DNA from 3 places in the Paenibacillus sp. JDR-2 genome. Region 2 is predicted to be linked to each of the others. Evidence: predicted binding sites of a transcription regulator. Region 2 holds the regulator's gene; each other region holds the start of a gene.
The links. Region 2 encodes LexA, which represses DNA repair genes until DNA is damaged. Its sites were predicted from a motif close to CGAACATATGTTCG; they were not measured.

Region 1 (3,283 bases), 820 kb from region 2:
ACGGTATATTCCGGATTCGACTATTTCTTCAAAAACAAACATTTGATTCCTGTGCAATAATCAGGATCATATAAGTAACAATAAAGCATCTTTCCATTCGCGGAGAGGTGCTTTTGCTTCCTAATGCTGCAGGATTCGAAGGGGGAAATCGTATGAAAGCTGAAATTATCGCAGTGGGTACCGAGCTTTTGCTCGGTCAAATCGTCAATACAAACGCACAATTCTTGTCCGGAAAGCTTGCATCGCTTGGCATTGATGTTTACTTCCAGACGGTTGTCGGCGATAATCCGAACCGGATCCGCCAAGCCGTCGAGATTGCCCGCCAGCGTGCCGACCTGCTTGTATTTACCGGCGGGCTTGGTCCTACACAGGATGATCTGACGAAGGATGTTCTCGCGGCCTATCTAAACCGCAGCCTTTCCCTCCATCAGCCGTCCATGGATAAAATCGAGCAGATGTTCAGCTCCCGCGGCATCCATATGGTAGAGAGCAACCGCAGACAAGCGCTGATGATTGACGGAAGCGCTCCGATTGATAATGAAGCCGGTCTTGCCGTCGGCAACGGTCTGTCCGAAGACGGGACGCATTATTTGCTGCTGCCTGGACCTCCGCGCGAGATGAAGCCGATGATGGAGGGGCCGGCGTCGGAATGGCTGAGGTCTATTCTGGGAGCGGAAGAACCGCTCTATTCGAGATTGCTTATGTTTGCCGGGATCGGAGAATCGACGCTTGAAGCCAAGCTGATTGATCTGATCGAAGCGCAATCGGATCCTACTATTGCGCCTTATGCGAAGGAAGGCGAGGTCGCCATTCGAGTATCGACCAAAGCGGCGAACGAAACCGATGCAGCAGTCAAGCTGGATCAAACCGTCGATGCGATCAAGCAACGGGTGGGCGAGCACTTATTCGCGCAGGACGAGATTACTCTGGAAGAACAGGTTGTGCAGCTGCTTCGAACATCGAGAAGAAAGCTTTCGACTGCCGAAAGCATCAGTGGCGGCTTGCTTGCAGAGCTTATTACCGGCATTCCCGGCAGCAGCGGCGAATATTCCGGCGGCGTTGTTACTTATACGAACGAGATGAAGCATAAGCTGCTTGGCATTCCGATGGCCCAGCTTGAAGGAGACGGGGCGCCGGGAGCGATCAGCGAGTCGACGGCGGCGATGATGGCCGAACGCGCCATGCAGATCGGAGATTCCGATTTTGGCGTTTCCTTGACGGGAGTAGCCGGTCCGGCACAGGCGGAAGGCAAGCCTGTTGGTCTTGTCTATTATGCGGTAGCGGAGAGAGGGAAGGCGACATCGGTATTTACCGGTCATTTCTCCGGTACACGTGCCATTATCCGGATTCGCGCGGTAAAGGCGGCCTTATACCAATTGTGGCTGAAGCTGCGCGAACAATAATTTGTCGGATTAACCCGAAAAATACTTGCCTGTTTGTACCATTTCCGCTATAATTGGTCTCATGCGGAAGAACCGTGGCGAAGATTACTTTGCTGCGGTTTTTTTATGTCCATTTTTTAGATTCATGACGAATCGCGCATTGCTGTCCAAGTTGGCAAAAGCCGTTTCGCCATGCGTCTGGAAAGGGCGTGGAAATAAAAAGACGAATGTATGTTCGAAAAAAAGCTTGGCAATTGATCAGAAAAAAGGTATCATACAATTATAAATAACGAAGGATGTGAGTAGCTTGTCGGATCGTCGTGCTGCTTTGGAGATGGCTTTACGTCAAATTGAGAAGCAATTTGGTAAAGGCTCCATCATGAAATTAGGGGAATCCACACATATGCAAGTTGAAACCGTACCAAGCGGTTCAATTGCTTTAGATATTGCTCTTGGAATCGGCGGTTTGCCAAGAGGCCGTATTATTGAATGTTATGGACCGGAATCTTCCGGTAAAACAACCGTTGCGCTTCACGCTATTGCAGAAGTACAACGGATCGGCGGACAAGCTGCATTTATCGATGCGGAGCATGCGCTTGATCCATTGTACGCGAGCAAGTTGGGCGTAAATATCGATGAGCTGCTGTTGTCGCAGCCGGATACTGGCGAACAGGCGCTTGAGATCGCAGAAGCGCTTGTACGCAGCGGCGCGGTTGATATTATCGTTATCGACTCGGTAGCAGCACTTGTACCGAAAGCAGAGATCGAAGGCGATATGGGGGATTCCCATGTTGGTCTACAGGCACGCCTGATGTCGCAAGCTCTGCGTAAGCTGGGTGGCGCGATCAGCAAGTCGAAGACAATCGCCATCTTTATTAACCAATTGCGCGAGAAAGTCGGCGTCATGTTCGGTAACCCGGAGACTACGCCTGGCGGCCGTGCATTGAAGTTCTATTCCAGCGTGCGTTTGGAAGTACGCCGGATTGAGACGATCAAGCAAGGCAACGATATGGTTGGTAACCGTACGCGGATTAAAGTCGTGAAGAACAAAGTAGCTCCTCCGTTCAAGCAAGCGGAGATTGATATCATGTACGGCGAAGGCATTTCGAGAGAAGGCAGCCTCGTAGATATTGGCGTAGAGATGGATATCGTTCAGAAGAGCGGAGCTTGGTTCTCCTACAATGGCGACCGTCTTGGTCAAGGCCGCGAGAATGCCAAGCAGTTCCTGAAGGATCATCCGGAGGTGGCTGCCGTTATCGAGAAACAAATCCGCGAACAAAGCAACTTGTCCGCTTCCGCGCAACAAGCAGACTTCTCGAAAGACGATGACGATGATTTTGATGAGTCGGAGCTTGACGATTAATAATTCAACTTTCGCAGCTGCGAATCCGTGCTGTGAATGAGTAAAAAGGTAAGGAGCAGAGCCGTCCCTTCGAGGGCGGCCCTGCTCCTTTTTTGCCATAACGAACGGAGTGAGTCCTGAATGATTATCGAGATTTCAGCGGTCGAGCAGGACCGCAAGGAACGAAAGCGTTACAACATCTACACGGATGGCTTGGAAAAGCCGTTATTCTCGGTACACGAGGATTTATTAATTAAGCACCGTTTATTGAAGGGCAATTCGCTCACAACGGAGGAAATTGCTGAGATAACGGAGGAAGATGGACGTTACAGGGCTTATGCGCTCGCTATTTACTATTTGGGTTTCAAAGCGAGGACACGCAAACAAATTGAGCAATATTTGGCACGCAGGGAGTTAGAGCCGGAGTCAATTGCATATGCGCTTGAACGTTTAGAATCGGAGCATATTGTTGATGATGAAGAGTATGCGAGGCAATTCGCCAGGCAGCGTATCCGTAATAGCCAAAAGGGTCGTCGCTGGATTAAGCTGGAGCTTCAGC
Region 2 (3,283 bases):
GCAGACCAAATTCAAACGTTTAAGCTTGTTGTTAAGACGATTGCTAGACAGCATGGCCTCCATGCTACCTTCATGCCGAAACCGCTATTTGGGGTAAACGGTTCGGGTATGCACTGTCACCAATCGCTCTTCCAAGGCAGCACTAACGTATTCTATGAAGAGAAGGATCGTTTGGGTCTTAGCCAAACCGCACGTTACTACATGGCGGGTATTCTCGAGCATGCTCGTGCGATGGCGGCTATTACGAACCCTACAATCAACTCGTACAAACGAATGGTTCCAGGTTATGAAGCACCTTGCTACGTAGCTTGGTCGGCGAGCAACCGTTCGCCAATGATCCGTATCCCGGCATCCCGTGGTCTTAGCACGCGTATCGAGGTTCGAAACCCGGATCCGGCAGCTAACCCTTATTTGGCTCTTGCCGTAATGCTGAAAGCCGGCCTTGACGGCATCAAGAACAAAACGGCGCTTCCGGCGCCTGTAGATCGCAACATCTACATCATGACGGAAGAAGAGCGTTTGGAATCCGGCGTGCCAAGCCTTCCTTCCGATCTGAAGGAAGCGCTCGACGAAATGCTACGCAGCGACGTTATCTGCGATGCACTGGGCGAACACGCTCTGGCTCACTTCTATGAGCTGAAAGAAATTGAATGGGACATGTACAAAACACAAGTTCATCAATGGGAACGCGATCAGTATCTGACGCTGTACTAGGAAGGAAATCCCTTGGCGCTCTAAGCGTCCGGGGATTTTTTTCTATCTCCTAATCAACGATGGCGGGCTGGCGGGAATAACGTTCGCAAGAATGATGTACACGATAAGATTGCAGGGGATAAAGAGGAGGAACAGCAGTCTTACAAACAAGGAGGAAAGATTGAAGTATTCGGCAATTCCACCGCAAACTCCGGATATGGATTTATCGAATAAGGATCTCGTTAATTTCTTCTTCACTCTTAACCACCTCATGACAAAAAGATTAAGTCATATGATAATACCATAATCAGGAAAATAAAAAGAGGCTGTTCTCCCTAACCGAATTTGAAATCGGATTAGGGGGAACAGCCTCTTTTATGCTAAAAAGATTAGTGGAAGTCACGGAACAAGCCAACTACTTTACCAAGAATGGTCACATTGTTCAAACGGATCGGCTCCATTGTAGAGTTCTCAGGCTGGAGGCGGATATGATCCTTCTCTTTGTAGAAGGTCTTAACCGTCGCTTCGTCATCTTCCGTCATGGCTACTACGATATCGCCGTTGTTGGCGGTCTGCTGCTGGCGGACAATAACATAGTCGCCGTTATGTATGCCGGCTTCAATCATGCTGTCGCCCATGACATTCAGGATGAATACTTCATCGTCGCCTACGAAATGTGCGGATAACGGGAAGTACTCTTCAATATTCTCAGTCGCCGTAATCGGCACGCCTGCCGTTACTTTGCCGACGATTGGCACTTGAGCCACAGCGGGGAGGATAATGCCGTCAACACCGTCTTGATCCAAAATTTCGATCGCCCGAGGTTTCGTTGGATCTCGTCTGATCAGGCCTTTCTTCTCTAGCCGATCCAGATGGCCGTGAACGGTGGAGCTTGACGCCAGGCCAACCGCTTCGCCGATTTCGCGAACAGATGGCGGATATCCTTTGTCCCGAACCTCATTCTTAATAAATTCAAGAATCGACTGTTGGCGGTTCGAAATCTTAGACACGTGAATCACTCCAATATAATATTTGAAGAAAATTATAGCATAGAACCGGAGTTCGTACAAACATAAGTTCTTAAAAACAAAAGTTCGCATTTTTTATTGACTGCAAACATTTGTTCGTGTTATTCTTGGGGCATAAGAAAACAGAACAAACGTTCGGGGAGCGATAATAATGATCATGAATCCGTCTTTTTATAAAAGTATCCATAAGGAAGAAGCCGCTAAATCGTTCATACTGCGGGGTCAACAAATTCAGCGTCATGCTTTTAAACTTATTGTTTGTGCTGCAGTGTTCATTCTTCTTTTTACCAGCTTCCTCATGATGCGTACAAATGCATCGTCCAATCATATTCAAGAGGCTGCAGCTAATGAGCAGACGGTAATTGTTACGGCGGGGGATACGTTGTGGGGAATTGCAGATCGTTTTACTGAGGGTTCCAAGGACATTAGACAGTACATATACAAGATTAAGGAACGTAACCAATTAAGCTCGGTAGAGCTTCGGCCAGGACAGGTATTAATTATTCCTCAATAGTCTAAATAATCGAAAGGACAGGTAATTCGGACACAGGATGTTCGAAATTACCTGTCCTTTTATCATTCTTCCATCATTGCCTTGACAATTGCTCGCGTTAAAAGTCAAAATAGGTAAGAAGGATGAGTAATAAGCAAATGAGGTGAAGGCAGTGGAAGAAGTCATCGCGCGAATTAATGAATTATCCCGTAAAAATAAAACGGTAGGTTTGACTGAAGAGGAAATTGCGGAACGTGCCGTATTGCGTCAGAAATATTTGGAGAATTTCAAAAGGAATTTCCGCCAGCAGTTGGATTCAATTGAGATTGTAGACGGCGATCCAAACGATGTTGCTCATTAATTAGGTTTTACAACTATATAACTAGCGTTGGCGTCGTTCCATGAACGGCGCCTGCAATATACAATAGGAGGAATAAGCTTGTCACGCACGTGGGAGCGCAAAGTGCGCAAAAATACGAACCAAATTAACAAAGCGCGTAAAAAGCACGGAGCATCGCAGATTGGCACTTCATCAGCACCCAAGGTAGACCGTTTTACCGGTCGCAACTACATATTCCCGATTGTGCTCATTTTGTTGATCAGTATGTATACGGTTTTCGTTACGACGGATCCATCCTTTGAACCTTCGTCTATGTTCTGGGTAACGATCGGCTGCTACATTTTCCTGGCGCTTATTTTCTTCTTGCGCCGTCCTTACATTTCAATCGGCAAGGATTATATCCAAACCCGTAAAATGACGGGGGACAAGCAGCTGCATGTATCCAACATTAAAGGCATCAGCGTTCAGAGCGGTGCTGTAGTTATCATGCAGCAAAAAGGCGCAAACTGGGTATTCTCGCGGCTTCTCAACCGTTATCCTACGGATGAGATCAGCAGCAGACTGCAGGATTTCGCCAAAACACACAATTTGCCTTTTGAACAAAAATAGAAACAGAGTAGGAGAGTTATGCGAATTATGGGGAAGCAAGCCGTTCTATTTGATCTTGACGATACGCTGTTGTGGGATGACCGCAGCGTAAAAGAAGCATTTGAAGCAACATGCCAAGCC
Region 3 (3,283 bases), 3.5 Mb from region 2:
CAGTTCGGCAAGGCGTTTGTACATTTGCTGGCGCAGCCTTTTTATTATATTGCGGTATTATTTATTATTCTTCAGTATACGAGACAGATCAGTCTGGAAAGACGGATGTTTGCCGTAAGGCTGCACATCTGGCCGCGATTGGTGGCCAAAGCGATGCTGGCCGGGCTTGCAGCCGGGGTGCTTGCCTCCGTTGCCGGCGCCTTTATCGGCATAACCTTAACCGGCGACGCTGTCTTATGGCTATGGGGTTCGGCGGTTGTGCTGCTTTTGTTCCGAATCCGCTATCTGTGCTTTGCCTACGGAGCGGGAGCACTGGCGCTTCTGCAATGGATCGTTGGTTTTACTTCGCTCGAAAATAGTGACGGATGGCTTGGAGACGCGGCGAATTCGCTAGCCGGACTCGATATGCCGGGGGTTTTCGTATTGGTAGCGCTGCTCCATCTGGTAGAAGCTTTCCTTGTCAGGAGACAGGGGAACAAGCTTGCAACTCCGCTCTTCCTGGAAGGGAAGCGGGGGAAGCTTGTGGGAGGCTATATGCTGCAGGGCTTCTGGCCGGTTCCGATGCTGCTTCTTGTACCGGCAGCCGGAGGAACATCGGTTGTTGATCTGCCTTGGACGCCTTTATTCGGCGGCGACTGGACGCAAGGCTGGACGGTTGTGGCTTTGCCGATGATTATCGGTTTCAGCGAGATGACGCGCGCGATGCTGCCTGAGGCCAAAGCGCGACATGCGGCAAAAGGGCTCATGTGGTACAGCCTGCTGCTGACCGGCGCGGCGCTTCTCGCTTGGTGGCAGCCGGCTCTGCTGCCGGTAGCTGCCTTATGTTCGCTGCTGCTGCACGAAGCGATCATCTGGCGCAGCCGTGCGGTGGAGTCCACGCAAAGCCCGCTGTACGTGAATGATCAGCGCGGCTTGCGTATTCTGGGTATCGTGCCGGGTACGCCGGCTGAGGCGATGAAGCTGTATGCCGGCGAGATTATTTCGAAGGTGAATGGCGCCAGGGTGTACACGAAAGAAGATCTTCATGAGGCGCTGCAGAACAACTCGGCGATGTACAAGCTGGAGGTGCTGAACAGAGAAGGCGAGATCAAGTTTGTTCAGCGGGCCCGTTATGAAGGGGAGCATCATCAGCTCGGGGTTATCTTATCTCCTGATGAGCGGGCGACCTATTATGCTTCGGCAGAACCAGCCACGCTGATGGATCTTTTGCGCCGCGCAAGGACGGCAAAGCGCAGCGGCCGCGTTTATACGGAAGACGAAGAGCGTCCGGGTACTTTGAATGTTTAAATAGAAACGGGGCTTTTCCTGGGCGGCTGCTTAGGGAAAGCCCTTTGATTTTATGTTTGCATCAGCCTCTCCGGACGTCTATAATAGAGGGGAACACACATTCGGATATGCTGTATGCTTAACGATTTCGAAGCGAGACGGTTGCTGCTTCTTCAAAGTTCCAGGAAGGGAGAAGCCGTTTACGCTTATATATATTGACTATAATGATTGATGAGTAAGGGAAACGGGGTGGATGACGCAAGTGAATGAGATATCAGAGCAATTATTCCAATTAAAGTCCGACTACACGCCGCAGGGCGATCAGCCGGGAGCTATCAGGAAACTTGTTGAAGGCGTGAATAACGGAGAAGCCAAACAGACTCTGCTTGGTGCGACAGGTACGGGCAAGACGTATACGATTGCCAACACGATAGCGGAGCTTAACCGGCCAACGCTGGTCATTGCGCATAACAAGACGCTCGCGGCACAACTGTGCAGCGAGTTTAAGGAGTTTTTTCCGGACAATGCGGTAAGTTATTTTGTCAGCTATTATGACTATTTTCAGCCTGAGGCTTATATTCCGTCTACAGACACCTACATTGAGAAGGATTCCAGCATTAATGATGAGATCGACAAGCTGCGCCACTCCGCGACCAGTTCATTGTTCGAACGCAGGGACGTCATTATCGTAGCGAGCGTATCCTGTATTTACGGCCTCGGTTCGCCTTCCGAGTACGGCAGTCTGGTCCTGTCGCTGCGGGTAGGCATGGAGAAGTCCCGAGATACGATTCTTCATAAGCTTGTGGATATTCAGTACCAGCGCAATGACATTAACTTTATCCGTGGTACGTTCCGCGTACGCGGTGATATAGTAGAGATTTTCCCGGTGGCCAATAATGAACGGGCGATCCGGGTCGAGTTGTTTGGCGATGAGATTGAACGGATTACGGAAATCGACGTGCTTACTGGCGAGATCGTAAGCGAACGCGATCATGTTGCTATATTCCCGGCATCTCACTTCGTTACCCATGAAGAAACGATGAAGGTTGCGCTTGGCAATATTGAGCGAGAGCTGGAGGAACGTCTTGCGGAGCTGCGGGAAGAAGGTAAGCTGCTGGAGGCGCAACGGCTGGAGCAGCGTACCCGTTATGACCTTGAGATGATGGCGGAGATGGGCTTCTGCTCTGGCATCGAGAACTATTCGGGGCCGCTGACCTTCCGGGAACGCGGGGCAACGCCGTATACCCTGATGGATTATTTTCCGGACGATATGCTGATCGTCATTGACGAATCACACGTTACCCTGCCGCAGATTAGGGCTATGTACAACGGTGACCGCGCGCGGAAGGAAATGCTCGTGAACCACGGCTTCCGTCTGCCGTCCGCGCTCGATAACCGTCCGCTGCGCTTCGAGGAATTCGAGGGGAAATCCAAACAGCAAATCTATGTGTCGGCGACACCTGGACCTTATGAGCTGGAACACTGTCCAACGATGGTTGAGCAGATTATCCGTCCGACAGGCCTGCTTGATCCGATTATTGAGGTGCGTCCGACGAAAGGGCAAATCGATGATTTGCTAGTCGAGATTCGAGACCGGATAGCCAAGGATGAACGTGTCCTTGTCACCACGCTGACGAAGAAGATGGCCGAGGATCTCACGGATTATTTCAAAGAGATTGGCATTAAAGTGCGTTATCTGCACTCTGATATCAAGACACTGGAACGGATTGCGATTCTTCGGGATTTGCGCCTTGGTACGTTCCATGTGCTGGTGGGTATTAACCTGCTAAGGGAAGGTCTCGATTTACCGGAGGTATCGCTTGTCTCCATACTGGATGCGGACAAAGAAGGCTTCCTTCGTTCCGAACGCTCTCTGATTCAGACGATTGGCAGGGCTGCGCGTAATAGTGATGGCCGAGTTATCATGTACGGGGATAAGATTACCGATTCCATGGATAAGGCACTTAAGGAGACGGAGCGCCGCCGGGCCATCCAGATTGCTTATAACGAAGAGCAT

Region 1: the regulator LexA is predicted to act here: its motif matches at 1,607-1,620, upstream of recA (recombinase RecA).
Region 3: the regulator LexA is predicted to act here: its motif matches at 1,378-1,391, upstream of uvrB (excinuclease ABC subunit UvrB).

Annotation. Positions count from the first base shown of each region.
Region 1 is NC_012914.1:3,856,642-3,859,924, reverse strand. Features, by position in the region: gene pgsA (CDP-diacylglycerol--glycerol-3-phosphate 3-phosphatidyltransferase) at 1-60, shown strand, start outside; gene PJDR2_RS17050 (competence/damage-inducible protein A) at 153-1,403, shown strand; gene recA (recombinase RecA) at 1,690-2,745, shown strand; gene PJDR2_RS17040 (regulatory protein RecX) at 2,866-3,283, shown strand, end outside.
Region 2 is NC_012914.1:3,037,861-3,041,143, forward strand. Features, by position in the region: gene glnA (type I glutamate--ammonia ligase) at 1-714, shown strand, start outside; gene PJDR2_RS32460 (PspC domain-containing protein) at 757-966, opposite strand; gene lexA (transcriptional repressor LexA) at 1,083-1,703, opposite strand; gene PJDR2_RS13300 (LysM peptidoglycan-binding domain-containing protein) at 1,873-2,235, shown strand; gene PJDR2_RS13305 (DUF896 domain-containing protein) at 2,387-2,575, shown strand; gene PJDR2_RS13310 (hypothetical protein) at 2,654-3,163, shown strand; gene PJDR2_RS13315 (HAD family hydrolase) at 3,191-3,283, shown strand, end outside.
Region 3 is NC_012914.1:6,563,677-6,566,959, reverse strand. Features, by position in the region: gene PJDR2_RS28835 (PDZ domain-containing protein) at 1-1,287, shown strand, start outside; gene uvrB (excinuclease ABC subunit UvrB) at 1,520-3,283, shown strand, end outside.